DNA from 2 places in the Micromonospora sp. WMMD710 genome. Region 2 is predicted to be linked to the other one. Evidence: riboswitches for the same ligand, from Rfam matches in the RefSeq annotation. Region 2 holds a riboswitch; the other holds the start of a gene.
What was found. A riboswitch is a leader RNA that binds a small molecule or an ion and turns the genes downstream of it on or off. The one in region 2 is predicted to bind thiamine pyrophosphate.
Positions count from the first base shown of each region.

Region 1: linked by a shared signal. The riboswitch ahead of O7620_RS01510 (ECF transporter S component) and the one ahead of thiE (thiamine phosphate synthase) in region 2 are both predicted to bind thiamine pyrophosphate.

Region 1 is NZ_JARUBD010000001.1:285,989-294,237, forward strand. Features, by position in the region: gene O7620_RS01480 (pirin-like bicupin family protein) at 1-57, shown strand, start outside; gene gndA (NADP-dependent phosphogluconate dehydrogenase) at 229-1,671, opposite strand; gene O7620_RS01490 (MTH1187 family thiamine-binding protein) at 1,796-2,092, opposite strand; gene O7620_RS01495 (hypothetical protein) at 2,384-2,776, shown strand; gene O7620_RS01500 (energy-coupling factor transporter transmembrane component T) at 2,901-3,701, opposite strand; gene O7620_RS01505 (ABC transporter ATP-binding protein) at 3,698-5,128, opposite strand; gene O7620_RS01510 (ECF transporter S component) at 5,243-5,830, opposite strand; TPP riboswitch at 5,905-6,009, opposite strand; gene O7620_RS01515 (alpha/beta fold hydrolase) at 6,117-6,947, shown strand; gene O7620_RS01520 (SIS domain-containing protein) at 7,048-7,797, shown strand; gene O7620_RS01525 (DUF6328 family protein) at 7,919-8,249, shown strand, end outside.
Region 2 is NZ_JARUBD010000001.1:6,299,388-6,307,636, reverse strand. Features, by position in the region: gene O7620_RS29285 (hypothetical protein) at 1-643, shown strand, start outside; gene thiC (phosphomethylpyrimidine synthase ThiC) at 834-2,426, opposite strand; gene thiD (bifunctional hydroxymethylpyrimidine kinase/phosphomethylpyrimidine kinase) at 2,444-3,229, opposite strand; gene O7620_RS29270 (thiamine phosphate synthase) at 3,226-3,810, opposite strand; gene O7620_RS29265 (thiazole synthase) at 3,807-4,586, opposite strand; gene thiS (sulfur carrier protein ThiS) at 4,583-4,783, opposite strand; gene thiO (glycine oxidase ThiO) at 4,774-5,931, opposite strand; gene thiE (thiamine phosphate synthase) at 5,928-6,554, opposite strand; TPP riboswitch at 6,549-6,658, opposite strand; gene O7620_RS29245 (ThuA domain-containing protein) at 6,952-8,249, shown strand, end outside.

The DNA of each region.
Region 1 (8,249 bases), 6.0 Mb from region 2:
ACCGCCGACGAACCGGCCGAGATCCTCGTCTGGGAGATGCACGCCACCGTCGCGTGACCGGTGACAGCTCGCACCTGCGTCTCCCGTGATCACGCTCGAACATGGATGTAGTGGCCTCCCCGGATACGGAGGCCACTACATCCTGGATCGAGCACGATCTTGCGGGCACCCGCGCGGGCGCGCGGGCCGCGAGGCGCGCGGGCGTGGAGCGCCCGCGCGCCGTTGCGCCTACGCGGGGGACTCGGTGCGGTCGCCGGCCCAGGTGGTGTGGAACGAACCCGCGCGGTCGACCCGCTGGTAGGTGTGCGCGCCGAAGTTGTCCCGCAGACTCTGGATCAGGGCGGCGGGCAGCCGCTCCGCGCGCAGCGCGTCGAAGTACGCCAGGGACGACGAGAACGCCGGCGTCGGCACCCCGGCCCGCGCCGCGTCGGCCACGACCCGCCGCCAGCTCGGCACGCCGGCACCGACCGCCTCGGCGAAGTAGGGCGCCACCAGCAGCGTCGGCAGGTCCGGCTGCTCGTCGTACGCCTCGCGGATCCGGTTCAGGAAGCGCGCCCGGATGATGCAGCCGCCCCGCCAGATCGTCGCCGTGCCGCCGAGGTCGATGTCCCAGTCGTACTCCTGGCTGCCGGCGCGGATGTGGTCGAAGCCCTGCGCGTACGCGACGATCTTGGAAGCGAGCAGCGCCCGGCGGACGTCCTCGACGAACGCGTCCCGGTCGGCGACCTGCCACTTCTCACCGGCGTCCGGGAACGCCCGGCGTGCCGCCTCGCGCTGGTCGACGTGCCCGGACAGCGAGCGGGCGAAGGTCGCCTCGGCGATCCCGGTGATCGGGATGCCCAGGTCGAGGGCGCTCTGCACGGTCCACCGTCCGGTGCCCTTCTGCTCGGCCCGGTCCTGCACGATGTCGACGAACGCGCGGCCGGTCGCCGCGTCGGTGTGCGCGAGCACGTCGGCGGTGATCTCGATGAGGAACGACTCCAGCTCGCCGTTGTTCCAGTCGCGGAAGATCTCCGCGATCTCCGCCGGCGTCGCGTCCAGACCGGCCCGCAACAGGTCGTACGCCTCGGCGATGAGCTGCATGTCGGCGTACTCGATGCCGTTGTGCACCATCTTCACGAAGTGCCCGGCACCGTCCGGCCCGATGTGCGTGCAGCACGGGACGCCGTCCACGTGGGCGGCGATCTTCTCGAACATCGGCCCGAGCTTGGCGTACGACTCGGCGGAGCCGCCCGGCATGATGCTCGGCCCGAGCAGCGCGCCCTCCTCGCCACCGGAGACGCCGGTGCCGCTGAAGTGCAGGCCCTGCGCGCGCAGCGCCTCCTCACGGCGGCGCGTGTCGGCGAAGTGGGCGTTGCCGCAGTCGACGATGATGTCGCCCTCCTCCAGCAGCGGCACCAGTTCGTCGATCACCGCGTCGGTGGGCGCGCCGGCCTTGACCATCACGATGACCGCGCGGGGCCGTTCCAGTGACGCCACGAAATCGGTCATCGTCTCGCCGGGCACGAACGTGCCCTCGTCGCCGTGCTCGGCGACGAGGCTGCGGGTGCGCTCCGGTGATCGGTTGTGCACCGCCACCGTGAAGCCGTTGCGGGCCAGGTTGCGGGCCAGATTGCGGCCCATCACCGCCAGCCCGGTCACACCGATCTGCGCCGTCGCCTGCTCAGCCATCCGTGCCGCCACCTTTCGTCGCCACTATTGACTTGAACCTATCGTGACGCGCGCCGATACGGACCAGTGATCGACGTCCCGTTACTCCTGGTAGTTTCGGTGCTGCCGACGGTGGCCCCGGGGGTCAGCCCTCGGCGAGGCGGGCTTCGATCCGGGCGACCTTTCCGGCGAGCGCATCGGTGACCCCGGGCCGGACGTCGGCCTTGAGCACCACGCTGACCCGGGGTGCCTGCGCGGCCACCACGTCGACCGCCCGCTTCACCACCGCCATCACCTCGTCCCACTCGCCCTCGACGGTGGTGAACATGGCATCGGTCCGGTTGGGCAGGCCGGACTCACGGACCACCCGCACCGCCTCGGCGACCAGGTCGCCCACGGAGTCACCGCCACCGAGCGGGGTGATCGAGAACGCGATCAGCATGTGCCGATCGTGCCAGTAATTCGGGTGCGCGTCCGGCCGGGCGGTGGTTAGGGTTTCGGGCATGCGTAACTGACGCCCCATCTTCCGAGCCGGTCCGCCGCCCCGCGTCGCGGTCCGTGCGCTCCCGGGCGTCCCGCATCTCCCCGCCGCCGTGACACGGCTGGCGCTACCCGACCCCGGTGAGCAGTCCCTTCCCCATCCGACCGTCGCGTTTGCGGCGGTCGCCAGCCGATCCGACCGGCCGCCGGAGCGCGGGACCGGCCGTGCCGGTCGGCACCGAAGGAGGCCCGGATGCCCGCCAGGCGTAATCCGAAGAAGTCCCGTACCCCGCAAGCGACACCGCTCGGCATCGACCCGGCGGCCGGCCACGGCCCGCTCCCCACCCTGCCCGTGGAGTCGGCGCTGCCGGCGCTGCCGGTCGAGGTGGGAGCGGCCGGGACGCCGACGCCCGACGTGCCGGTCGTGGTCGACGTGCCCGCGGTGCTCGACGCACCGCCTGCGCTGGACGTGCCCGCGGTGCTGGAAGCACCCGCCGTGCCGGACGTTTCGCCGGTCGACCCCTCGCCGGCCGCGAAAGCGGTGGCACCGAAGGCCGGCCCGCCGCAGAACGGCGGAGCCCGCTCGGCAGGCGGCAAGAGCCAGCGAGCCGGCCAGCCCCGCCGCTACGCCTTCCGCCGCAGCTGACCAACCCACCGGGCCTCCCGGCCCCGCCCTCCCGGCCCCGCCGTTCCCGCCGATCTTGCTTGCACTTTCTGTCCCCGCATAACGGCTATACCAGCCGGGAACAGGCCGGGGGCGGGCGGGGGAATCAGCTGAGCAGGGGGCGGAAGGTGCCCAGGAGGACGCTTGTTGTCAGGGCTGCTCCGGCGAGCAGGACCGAGCCGGCGATCAGGAGGGCGTCGGCGCGGGTGAAGGACTGCCGGCGGGCCACGGTGCGGGGTGTGCCGGCGTCGAAGCCGCGCGCGTCCATCGCCACCGCGAGCCGGGTGCCCCGACGGATCGCCCCGACCAGCAGCGCGAACGCGGTGGAGGTGAACAGCCGCAGTTTCGCCACCGGGTTGCGTCCGGCGTCGACGCCCCGCGCCCGCCGGGCCATGCTGATCATCTGCCACTCCTGGCCGAGCAGCGGCACCAGCCGGAACGCGGCCAGCGCCCCGATGGCGAACCGCGCGGGTGCCTTCGCGTTCTGGATCAGCGCGTCGGCCAGGTCGGTGGGGTCCGTGGTGGCGAAGACGATCACGCCGGGCAGGGCCACCGCGAACACGCGCAGCACCAGACCGAGTGCGGTGAGCAGCACACCGGTGCTCACCAGCACTGGCCCCGCATCCAGCAGTACCCGGCCGGAGCGGTCGGCGGCGAACAGCACCAGGGTGACGAGGATGCCGGCGGCGCTGAGCAGTAGCGGCAGGGCGCGCCGGGCCAGCACCCGGTAGCGGATGCCGAACAGCGGCAGCAGCGCGAGTTCGAGGGCGATGGCGATCGCCGGGGCGACCGGGTCCAGAGTGGCCAGCAGGATGAACGAGAAGGCCAGCGCGGCGGCGACCTTCGCCACCGGGTTGCGGCGGGCCAGGGGCGCGCCGGGCGCGGCGACCGGCTCGATACTGATCATCGGCTGCCGTCCGGGGCCAGCTGGAGGGTGATGGTGCGGTCGGCGAGCGCGGCGACGAAGTCCGCGTCGTGGGTGACCGCGACGATGCCGTGCCCGGCGTCGCGGAGGTCGGCGAACAGGTCGACCAGTTCCCGCCAGGTCCGCCGGTCCTGGCCGAAGGTGGGTTCGTCGCAGATCAGCAGGCGGGGCGCGGTGGCCAGGGCGGTCGCCACGCTCAGCCGCCGCGCTTCCCCACCCGAGAGGGTGTACGGGTTGGCTGCCGCGAGCCGTGCCAGTCGTAGCCGCTCCAGCAGCGCGGCCACGGTGTCCTTGACGGCTGCCTCGGTCTGGCCGGTGCGGCGCGGGCCGAGGGCCAGTTCGTCGAAGACGGTGCCGGTGACGAACTGGTGCTCCGGGTCCTGAAAGACCGACCCGATGCGCCGGGCCAGCGCGGGCGCACGCCAGCGGTGCGGGGGAGTGCGGTGATCCGGCCCGGCCAGCTCGGCGGAGGCGGTGACCCGGCCGGTGCCCGGTCGCAGCAGCCCGCCGAGCAGTAGGGCCAGGGTGGACTTGCCGGCGCCGTTGGGACCTCGTACGGCGAGTGCCTCGCCGGCGCGTACCGCGAGGTCGGTGGGGCCCAGCCGGGGCGGCAGGCCGAGCCGTTCGGCGGTGATCAGCAGGTCCCCGGCGGCGGCGGTGGCCGGCCGGGGCGTGATGGGGTGACCGGGCACCCACACGCCCTGGGCGGCGAGGGCGGCACCGTGCGCGGCGAAGACCGCCTCGGGTGGCCCGTCGGCGCGGACCCCGCCGCCGGGTTCCAGGACGACCACCCGGTCGACCAGCGGCAGCGCCTCGGCGACCCGGTGCTCGACCAGGATCAGCGTGGTGTCGGCGTCCAGGGTGCCGGCCACCGCCTGCCGGACCAGGTCCGCGCCGGCCGGGTCGAGGTTGGCGGTCGGCTCGTCGAGCAGCAGCAGGCCGGGCCGCAGGGCCAGCGCGCCGGCCAGGGCGAGACGTTGCTGTTCCCCGCCGGAGAGCGCCGCCGTGTTGCGGTCCCGGGGGTACGGGAAGCCGACCCGGCGCAGCGCCTCGTCGACGCGGGGCCAGATCTCGCCGGTCGGTACGCCCCGGTTCTCCAGCCCGAACGCGACGTCGTCGCCGCTGCGGGCCATCACCAGTTGCGTCTCCGGGTCCTGGAAGACGATGCCGACCCGTTCCCGGCCCTTGCGCGGGTCGAGCCCGTCGATCTCGACGGTGCCCTCCTGCTCGCCGGAGTCCTCCGGCAGCAGCCCGGCGAGCGCGCTGAGCAGGGTGCTCTTTCCGGCCCCCGAGGGACCGAGCAGGAGAACCCGCTCGCCGTCCTCAACCCGCAGGTCAACCCCGCGCAGAGCCCACGCCCGCCGCCCGGCGTGCCGCCACCCGAACCCGCGCAGCAGTACCCCGCCCACCACACCCACCCCCTTCCGACCCGGGCTCCACCCTGCACGGTTGATCATGAGGTTGACGGTGGTTCTGACGATCCATCCACCCGTCAACCTCATGATCGACGCGAGTGGGTGGGGTCAGATGGGGGCTCGGTCCCGGGCCACCGGGAAGCGGTCCAGGACGCCTGTGTTGGCCAGGGCCTTTGTGAGCAGCCAGCCGCCTACGCCGGCGATCACGGTGGCGCTGACGATGGTCAGCAGCGCGTACGGGATGCGGTAGTCGACCAGCGCGTAGTCGACGTTCCAGATGAAGAAGTCGAACAGCGCGGCGCTGAGACCCGTCAACGCGCCGGCCAACACGGCGGTCGGCAGCCGGAACGACTGGTACCGGAAGGCGGCGAACGCCAGTTCGGCGCCGAGGCCCTGCACGATGCCCTGCGGGATCACCGTGCCGGCCCACTGGCTGCCCAGCAGCGCGGAGAGCACCGCCGCCACCGTCTCGCAGTAGAGGGCGGCGCCGGGCTTGCGGATGACCAGGCCGCCGATGACGGCCGGCATCAGCCACACGCCGTAGAGCAGGGTCTGCGCCGGTGGGAAGAAGGCGAACGCCCCCTCGGTGGCGCTCCAGACCAGGCCCCAGGCCCAGAAGATGACGCCGAAGGCCACCGCGATCACCGAGGCGACCACGATGTCGATGGTGCGCCAACGGTTGGTGGTGTTGTCCATGCTGTGCTCCCAGTTCAAGGAAAAGAACCAGGAGAAGACGCACGCCGCGCCCGGTGGCACCGGACGACGGCGCGGCTGGAGGTCGACCGAACTCCCTGCGCTGGCATTACCCAGATCAGGTTCGAGGGTCTGCGGGCGTGCCCGCACTCTCAGCGCTGTGCGCTCCCCTGTCGGATGTGAAGTTGTCTCGCTGACGCTAGCACCGACCAGGGGTGCCAGCCCAGCAGGGCGTCCGCCCCACCTCGGCGTCCGGCCCGGCGGAAGCCGGCTGGGTAGGCTGACGATCATGCGGGTCGACGCACGAGGTCTCATGTTCGAGGTACGCGCCGGTGGGCCGCCGGACGGCGAGGCCGTCCTGTTGCTGCACGGCTTCCCCCAGCACAGCGGCGAATGGGACGACGTCGTCCCCGCGTTGCACGCGGCCGGGCTGCGCACGTACGCGCTGGATCAGCGCGGCTACTCGCCCGACGCCCGACCGGCGGCGGTGGACGCGTACCGGATCCCGGAACTGGTCGCCGACGTGGTGGCGGTGCTCGACGCGCTCGGCCTGGACGCCGTCCACCTGGTCGGCCATGACTGGGGCGCGGTGGTGGCCTGGGCGGTGGCGGCCGCGCACCCCGAGCGGGTCCGCACGCTCACGGCGGTGTCGGTGCCGCATCCCGCGGCCATGGCGCACGCCCTCGCCACCGACACCGAGCAGAAGGCGCGCTCGTCGTACATGGCGCTGTTCCGCAAGCTGGGCACGGCCGAGAGGGTGCTGCTGGCCTTCCACGCCGCGGCCCTGTGCAAGATGCTCGGCAGCGTGGGTGACGCGTCCCGGGTGGCCCGCTACGCGGACCCGATGCGTGAGCCGGGCGCGCTCACCGCCGCCCTGAACTGGTACCGGGCGATGTCCCGATCCGACCTGGCCGGCGTCGGCCCGGTCGAGGTGCCCACCACGTACGTGTGGAGCGACCGGGACGTCGCGATCGGCCGCACCGCCGCCGAGGCGTGCGCCGCCAACGTCACCGGCGACTACCGCTTCGTGGCGTTGCCCGGGGTGAGTCACTGGATCCCGGACACCGCGCCCGGGCCGCTCGCCGAGGCGATCCTGGCCCGGGCCACCGCAACGGCCTGAGCCGGGCGGTCGACATCGGGATGTGGCGGGTCGATGCGCCGGCGGGCGGCGGTCGACCTCGCGTGCACTGGCTGGCCCGCAATCGGACGACGGAGGACGCATGACGGTGAGTGCCGAGGACTACCTGGCCGTGGTGACCGAGACGATCGGGCGGGTGGCCGCCAGTCAGCGCGAGGCGGTGGGGCGGGCCGCCGACCTGATCGCCGACGCGGTCCGTGCCGACGGGGTGGTGCACGCGTTCGGTACCGGCCACTCGGAGGCCCTCGCCATGGAGATCGCCGGGCGGGCGGGTGGCCTGGTGCCGACCAACCGGATCGCGCTGCGTGACCTGGTGCTGCTCGGCGGCGAACCGGCCGAGCGGCTCGGCCCGCTGCTGGAGCGCGACCCGGAGGTGGCCCACCGGCTCTACGAACTGGCCCCGGTACGGCCCACCGACGTGTTCGTGCTGGCCTCGAACTCGGGGGTCAACGGCGCGATGGTGGAGTTCGCCGCGCTGGTGAAGGAACGCGGGCACGGGCTGGTGGCGATCACCTCCGCGCTGCACTCCGGCCGGATGACCTCCCGGCACCCGTCCGGTCGCAAGCTGGCCGACCTCGCCGACGTGGTGCTCGACAACGGTGCGCCGTACGGCGACGCGACCCTGCCGTTGCCCGGCGGCGGCGCGGTCGGCGCGGTCTCCTCGATCACGGCGGCGCTGCTGGCCCAGCAGGTCACCGTGGAGGTGGTGGCCCGGTTGCTGGCGGCGGGGGAGCGGCCCCCGGTCTACCTGTCGGCGAACATCCCCGACGGTGACGCGCACAACGCGGAGTTGGAGGCCCGGTACGCGGGTCGGATCCGGCGCGGGTCCTGACACACGTCGCCGAGATGAACGGCAGGTGTCGTGAACCTGTTTCACGCTCGGCCGGGTGGGGCATTGGCGTTGCTGCCGGCGGCCGGGACCGCCGGCAGTAGCGTCTCACCGGAGGTAGCGCGTGTCGAAGGAGACCGAGAAGCAGCGCTGGCAGCGCAACTTCGCCGACCTGTTGCAGGAGTTGCGGGTCGCCCAGACCGGCGTGCAGATCCTCTTCGCATTCCTGCTCACGCTGCCGTTCAGCAACGGCTTCACCCAGACCACCGAGTTCCAGCGCGACGTCTACATCGTGGCGCTGCTCGCCGCGGCCGCCGCCACCGCGATGATCATCTCGCCGGTCGCGTTCCACCGGGCGCTGTTCCGTCAGGGGCGTAAGCCGGAGTTGGTCCGCTTCGCCCACCGGATGGCCACCGGCGGCCTGGCCTTCATGCTGATCGCGATGGTCAGCGCCG
Region 2 (8,249 bases):
CCGGCACCGGGCACCGCTGCCGGACCTGAGCCGCGCCAGCACCTGGGACGCCTTCAACACCACCCGTCGGGGAGGGTCGACAGACGCGCAGCCCGGTTCGACGGACGACTCCTCGACGGCACCGACCGGCACGACCGAGCCGAGCGATCCGCCGGCTCCCGCCGAGGCGGCGAGTGCGACGACGCCGGACGAGCGTGGCGAGAGCGCGTTGGACCGGGCGGCCGCTCGCTGGCGCCGGGCCGTCGGCACATCGGACCGGAACACCGGGTCGGCACCGTCCGGGGCGGACCCGGCGACGGACCCAATCCCGACCTCGTCGTCCCCGGTCGTACCGGGGCAGGCGGGAACGCTCACCGACGACGGTCCGGCGAGCGTCGACCCGGCGCCGGTCGTGCCGACGCCTCGGAACGAGCCGGAGCAGCCGACCCGGCGCGGACGGCTCGGCGGACTGTTCCGCCGCAACCGGTCCCGCACCGACGAGGAGACCTCGAACGTGTCGAACGGGGAGGAGCCGCTGCCGGCGCAGGACGAGGAGTTCGTCGACTGGGTCGCCGGCCTGGGCAAGCCGGTGCCGGACAACGAGCCGGAGCAGGAGAGCGGTCGCCGGTCGCTGCGCTCCACCGGACGGCACCACCGCGACTGACCGTCCCCCGCCGACATGTCGACGGATCAACCCACCTGCCTGATCGACTCGGGTCACTGATACCGGGCTGTCCCACCCACGTGGACACCGCGACATCAATGAACCCGAGTCGATCATCGCCTCGCCAGCCCGCACACCGGCCGGCCGGCACACTCGCCAGCCGCAGACCGGCCGGCAACGGTCAGGCGGATCAGGTCAACGGCAGGTAGACGCGGCTCCCGCCGGACACGAACTCCTCCGACTTGTTCCTCATGCCACGGGCGGCGTACTCCTTGAGCTCCTGGGTGATCTTCATGGAGCAGAACTTCGGCCCGCACATCGAGCAGAAGTGGGCCGTCTTCGCCGGTTCGGCCGGCAGCGTCGCGTCGTGGTACGAGCGCGCCGTGTCCGGGTCCAGCGAGAGGTTGAACTGGTCCTCCCAACGGAACTCGAACCGCGCCTTCGACAGCGCGTCATCCCAGTCCTGTGCGCCGGGGTGCCCCTTGGCCAGGTCCGCCGCGTGCGCCGCGATCTTGTACGCGATCACGCCCGCCTTCACGTCGTCGCGGTCCGGCAGTCCGAGGTGCTCCTTCGGGGTGACGTAGCAGAGCATCGCGGTGCCAAACATGCCGATCATCGCGGCGCCGATCGCCGAGGTGATGTGGTCGTACGCGGGCGCGATGTCGGTGGTCAGCGGACCGAGTGTGTAGAAGGGCGCCTCGTGGCACCACTCCTGCTGGAGGTCCACGTTCTCCTTGATCTTGTGCATGGGTACGTGCCCCGGCCCTTCGATCATCACCTGGACGTCGTGCTCCCAGGCGACGGTCGTCAGCTCACCGAGGGTGCGCAGCTCGGCGAACTGCGCCTCGTCGTTGGCGTCCGCGATCGAGCCGGGCCGCAGCCCGTCACCGAGGGAGAACGTCACGTCGTAGCGGGCCAGGATCGCGCACAGCTCGGCGAAGTTCGTGTAGAGGAAGTTCTCCTCGTGGTGCGCCAGGCACCAGGCCGCCATGATCGAACCGCCTCGGGAGACGATCCCGGTGACCCGGTCCACGGCCAGCGGCACGTACGGCAGCAGCACCCCCGCGTGCACGGTCATGTAGTCGACGCCCTGCTCGGCCTGCTCGATGACGGTCTCCCGGAACACCTCCCAGCTCAACTTCACCGGGTCACCGCCGACCTTCTCCAGCGCCTGGTAGATCGGGACCGTCCCGATCGGCACCGGCGAGTTCCGCACGATCGCCTCCCGGGTCTCGTGGATCCGCTTGCCGGTGGACAGGTCCATCACCGTGTCCGCACCCCAACGGGTGGCCCAGGTCAGTTTCTCCACCTCCTCGGCGACCGACGAGCTCACCGCCGACGTGCCGATGTTGGCGTTCACCTTGACCAGGAACGCCTTGCCGATGATCGCCGGCTCACACTCCGGGTGGTTCACGTTCAGCGGCAACACCGCCCGACCGGCGGCGATCTCGGCGCGGACCAGCTCCGGGTCGACGTTCTCCCGGATCGCCACGAACTCCATCTCCGGCGTCACCACACCGGCCCGTGCGTACGCGAGCTGCGTCGGACGACGCCCGTCCGCACCGGCCAGCGGCGTACCCGCGCCACGCACCGGCGCCACGTCACCCCGCTCGGCGATCCACGGCCCCCGCAGGGGCGGCAGCCCCACCTCCGGGTCCGACCCGGGACCGGACGTGTCGTAGAGCCGCACCGGTGGATGATCGCCGGTCAGCGCCACCTCCGCGAACGGCACCCGCACATCCGGCCGCGAACCCTCGACGTACACCTTGCCTCGTGCCTGCACGACAACCTCCCTGGTGATCAAGCGGACCAGCCGAAGTGATCCAGCGGCCCACGTCCCGCGCCCAGCTCCCAACTCCGCGCACCGGTCAGCGCGCGGAGCACGTACTCCTTGGCGGCCTCGACCGCCGTCGGCACCTCATCGCCCAGCGCGAGCCGCACCGCGATGGCCGCCGAGAACGAACACCCGGTGCCGTGGGTGTGCCGGGTGTCCACCCGGGGCGCGCGCAGCAGAGTGGTGACGCCGCCGCCGTGCAGCACGTCGACCGCCTCGCCGCCGTCCAGGTCACCGCCGGTGACCACGACGAACTCCGGGCCGCCGGCCGCGAGCGCCTCGGCCGCCACGACCATCCCCGCCACGTCGTCCACCCCGCGTCCGGTGATGGCCGCGGCCTCCGCGCAATTTGGTGTCGCCACCCGGGCGTACGGCAGCAGCCGCTCCACCGCGCCCACCACACCGAGCCGGTGGCCGCTCGTGGCGACCAGCACCGGGTCGACGACGAGCTGGGGCAACCGGCCGTCCCGGGCGGCCTCGGCCACCACGTCGGCGACCGCCGGCGTGCCGAGCATCCCCGTCTTGACCGCGCCGACGGTGAAGTCGCCCAGGACGCTGTCCAACTGCTCGGTGACCGTGCGCGGCGGCAACGGCAGGACGGCGTCGACACCCCGGGTGTTCTGCGCGGTGACCGCCGTGAGGACGCTCGTGCCGTACGCGCCGAGAGCCGCGAAGACCTTGAGGTCGGCCTGGATGCCGGCACCGGCACCGGAGTCGGAGCCGGCGATGGTGAGGATTGTGCGCGGTGTCATGGTAAAGCGCTGCTCAGGGTGGCGGCTGTTTCTTCTGGGTCTGCTGCCCGCATCAGTGCGCCCAGTACTGCTACTCCGCTGGCTCCCGCTTGGACGCAGGCGGTCACCTGTTCCGGGGTTTCCACTCCGCCGAGGGCCAGCAGGGGCACCGGGCTGGCGCGGACGAGGCTGCCCAACCCCGCGACGTGCAGGGGCGGACCGTAGCCGGGCTTGGATGGCGTTGGCCAGACCGGGGAGGCCGTCGCGTAGTGCTCGGTGGTGAGACGGGCCAGCTCGGCCTGGTTGTGGCAGGAGCGGCCGACCAGCTGGTGGGTTGGTGGCGGGTACGGGCCGGCGGCGGGCAGGTGGACGGCGTCGCCGCCGAGCGGGTCGGGGCCGGCCACGATGAGGGTCCCGCCGACCTGAGCGAGGATCGCACGCAGGTCGGCGGCGAGGGCGGCGCGTTCGGCGCGGGGCAGGTCCTTCTCCCGCAGCACCACCCAGCGCACTCCCCCGGCGACGGCTCCCGCCACCACCCGGTCGAGTCCGCCGCGCGCGACGAGCCGGTCGGTCAACACGACGACACCGGACGGCGCGGTCACAGGTCGGGTCTTCCCTCGTCGGGGGTGGAGGCGAGGGCGTGGAAGCGACGGGCGATCCGGCCGGCGCCCGCCGCGAGGCGGCCCGCCTCGACCGCGTACCGCATCGCCGTGGCCATCGCCACCGGGTCGGCGGCCCGGGTGACCGCGCTGGCCAGCAGCACCGCGTCGCAGCCCAGCTCCATCGCCAGGGCGGCGTCGGACGCGGTGCCGATGCCGGCGTCCAGGATCACCGGCACGTCCACGCCCTGCCGGATGAGCCGGATGTGGTGCGGGTTACCGACGCCGAGGCCCGAGCCGATCGGGGAACCGGCCGGCATCACCGCGGCGCAACCCACGTCGGCGAGCCGGCGGGCGAGCACCGGGTCGTCACTGGTGTACGGCAGCACGGTGAACCCGTCGGCGACCAGCTCCTCGGCGGCGCGGAGCAGTTCCACCCCGTCGGGCAGCAGCGTCCGTTCGTCGCCGATCACCTCCAGCTTGATCCAGTCGGTGTCGAACGCCTCCCGGGCCAGCCGGGCCACCTTCACCGCCTCGGTCGCCGTGTGGCAGCCGGCGGTGTTCGGCAGCAGCCGTACCCCGCACCGGTCCAGCAGGTCGAGCAGCCCGCCGCCGGTGCCCGGGGCGGTGTCCACCCGGCGCAGGGCCAGGGTGACCAGCTCGGTGCCGGATGCGCGGATCGCCTGCTCCAGCACGTGCAGGTTCGCGGCCCCGCCGGTGCCGAGGATCAGCCGCGAGCCGAACGTCACCCCACCCAGCTCGAACGACACGCCGCTCACCCGCCCTGCGCCGCGGTGAGCACCTCGACGCGGTCACCGTCGCGCAGCACCGTCACCGGCCAACCGGCCCGGGGCACCACCTCGCCGTTGACCGCGACCGCCACGCCACGCTGCTCGGGCACCACGTCGCGGACCAGGTCCGCCACCGACGCGCCACCGGGGACGCTGCGCCCGGCCCCGTTCACCGTCAACTCCACTGGTCGCCCTCCATCGTCCGATCGGGTCCACCGCCGGTCGCCGCGCCGACGAACCGGTCGGGCCGGAACGCGGCGAGCAGCGGGTCGGGCACGCCGGTGACCACCAGGTCGGCGATCAGGTCGGCGGTGACCGGGGTGAGCACGATGCCGTGCCGGTGGTGCCCGGTGGCGGCCAGCACGTCCGGTCGGCCGGGCAGCGGCCCGAGGATGGGCGCGTTGTCCGGGGTGCCGGGGCGGAGCCCGGCGACCGCCTCGACCAGGTCGTACTCGGCCAGTTCGGGCAGCAGGTCGACCCCGGCGCGGAGCAGCCGCTGCACGGCGCCGGCGGTGACCGTGGTGTCCGAGCGTTCCTCGACCGTCGCGCCGAGCACGACCTCACCGTCGGCGCGGGGCACCAGGTAGACGTGCTCGCCGTCGGCGTACCCCCGGATCACGTGCCGGAAGCCCGGCGCGACGCCGCCGGGCGCGCGCAGCCGCAGGATCTGGCCCTTCACCGGCCGCACCGGCAGCCCGGTGAGGGCGGCGGCCCCGCAGCCGGCGGCGACCACGGTGACCCTCGCCTCCACATCGGACAAGTGTCGGACCGCCTGCGGCACGAACGCCGCGCCGGCCCGCTGCGCGGCCGTGCGCAGCGCCGGCACCAGCAGCCGCGGGTCGACCTGGTGGTCGGTGGGCGCGAGCGCGCCGCCGCGCACCCGCGGCGCGAGCGCCGGTTCGCGGTCGCGCAGCCCGCTGGGCAGCAGCGGGGTCACCGGCAGACCCAACCCCTGCTGGTACGCCCAGAGCCGGCGCGCCTCGGCCAGGTCGTCACCGGTCAGCCCGACCATCAGGGTGCCCTCGGTGCGGTAACCGATCGCGACGCCGGTCGTCTCGGTCAGCTCGGCGGCGAACGCCGGCCAGCGGGCCGCGGACGCCAGCAGCAGCTCGGTCAGCCGCCGCTCACCGAAGTACGCCTCGGCGACCGGGGAGAGCATGCCGGCGGCCACCGCCGACGCCCCCGACCCGGGTGCCGCGTCGTGCACCGCCACCCGCAACCCGCGCGCGGAGCAGCGCCAGGCGATCGCCAGCCCGACCGGGCCCGCCCCCACCACCGCCACGTCCAGCCGGGCCCGGTCGCTCGATCGCGGTGCCGGTGACCGGCCGGTCAGCACGTCAGCGCCTCGATCAGCTCGGCGGTCGCGTGGGCCGGGTCGGTGGCGGCGGAGATCGCGCCGACCACCGCCACCCCGTACGCCCCGGCGGCCCGCAGCGCCGGTACCCGGTCGGCGGTCACGGCGCCGATCGCGATGACCGGTACGTCGACGGCGTCGACGACGGCGCGTACCCCGGCGGGGCCGATGGGGTCCGGCAACCCGGGCTTGGTGGTGGTGGCGTGACACGGTCCGACGCCCAGGTAGCTGGCTCCCGCCGCGACGGCCGCGCTCGCCGTACCGGGCGCGCGGGCAGTGGCGCCCAGCACGGCGGTGGGGCCGAGCACCCGGCGGGCGGCGGCGACCGGCAGGTCGTCGGCGCCGACGTGCCCGCCGGCGGCGCCCACCGCCAGCGCCACGTGCAACCGGTCGTTGACCAGGCAGGTCGCCCCGTACGGCCGGCAGAGCGCCAGCACCTGCCGGGCCAGTTCGTACGTCTCGCGGTCGGTGGCCGAGTCCTCGACGCGGACCTGCACCACCAGGTCGGCGCGGGCCACCGTGAGGGCGGCGCGGACCACGGCGAGCGGGTCCCGACCGGGTCGGGTGTCGGTGATGAGATGCAGTCGTCCAAGGGACGGCACGGCAACGCTCCTCCCTGCGCCGGCATTACCCGGATCAGGTTCGACGGTCGGGGGCTGTCAGCCCCCCTCTCAGCCCGGTACACCGGGCTCCCGTGGGTTACTTGCGTGTCACCGTACGACAGATCCGTCGGCCTGCCAAGGGAGGGGTCGACGGGCCCGGAAGGCCGAATCAGTTGGGGTGCTTCATCCCGGTCCTGTTCGGAATGTCGCCCCCCGTTGCAGAACCGTTACCCGCCGGCATCTTGCCCGACATCGAGCGAGCCGAATTAATTTGTTCAGCGATTCGACAAAATGCCGGCGTGGACGCCCTGGCACGGTGTCCCCACCGGCTCCATCTGGGACGGTCTTCGGCGAGCCGGCCCCCGCGATTCCTGTCCACTGCGACATTGGAGGCGGCGTGTCCCGTTCTCGTCGTGCCCGAAAACCCATCACCGCGACCCTCATCTCCCTGGCCCTCGCTTCGACGACCCTGCTCGGGTCGCCGGCGCAGGCGGCTCCCGCCGCCGCCCAGGTCCCCCCGAAAGACGCGCAGGCCGCGGCCCCGGTGACCCAGGTGGTGCCGAAGGCGCCCAAGGCCGCCGCCGCCGATCCCTTCTCCGTCCTGGTCTTCTCCAAGACCGCCGGCTTCCGGCACGACTCCATCCCCACCGGCATCGCCGCCATCCAGCAACTCGGCGCGGCCAACGGATTCACCGTGGACAACTCGGAGGACGGCGCGGTATTCACCGACGCCAACCTGGCCAAGTACAAGGCCGTGATCTGGCTCTCCACCACCGGCGACGTCCTCAACGCCGACCAGCAGGCGGCGTTCGAGCGCTACGTGAAGGCGGGCGGCGGCTACGTCGGCATCCACGCCGCGTCGGACACCGAGTACAGCTGGGCCTGGTACGGCGACCTGGTCGGCGCGTACTTCGCCAACCACCCGGCGAACCAGCAGGCCACGGTCAAGGTGGAGGACCACGCACACCCGTCCACCGCCGAGCTTCCGGACCGCTGGTCCCGCTTCGACGAGTGGTACAACTTCCAGACCAACCCCCGGCCGGACGTGCACGTGCTGGCCAGCCTGGACGAGAAGAGCTACACCCCGGGCGCCGGTGCGATGGGCGCCGACCACCCGACCGCCTGGTGTCAGGACTTCGACGGTGGTCGTTCCTGGTACACCGGCGGCGGGCACACCCGGGAGTCGTACGCCGAACCGGAGTTCCTCAAGCACCTGCTCGGCGGCATCCAGACCGCCGCCGGTGTGGTGGACGCCGACTGTGGCGCCTCGAAGACCTCCAACTTCGAGAAGGTCTCCCTTGACAGCAACACGAGCAACCCGATGGAGCTGGACATCGCCGGAGACGGGCGGGTCTTCTACATCGAACGCGACGGTCGGGTGCAGATCATCAAGCCGGACACCGGCAACACCGTCACCGCCGTCGACCTGGACGTCTTCACCGGCAACGAGGACGGCCTGATCGGCATCCGGCTCGACCCGGACTTCGCCACCAACAAGTGGGTGTACCTGTACTACGCCCCGAACGACGGCGTCACGCGCAACCTGCTGTCCCGGTTCACGGTGACCGGCGACACCATCGACCCGGCCAGCGAGAAGCAGGTGCTGCGGGTCGACACCCAGCGCAACACCTGCTGCCACGCCGGGGGCAGCATGACCTTCGACGGCGCCGGCAACCTGTACCTGGCCACCGGTGA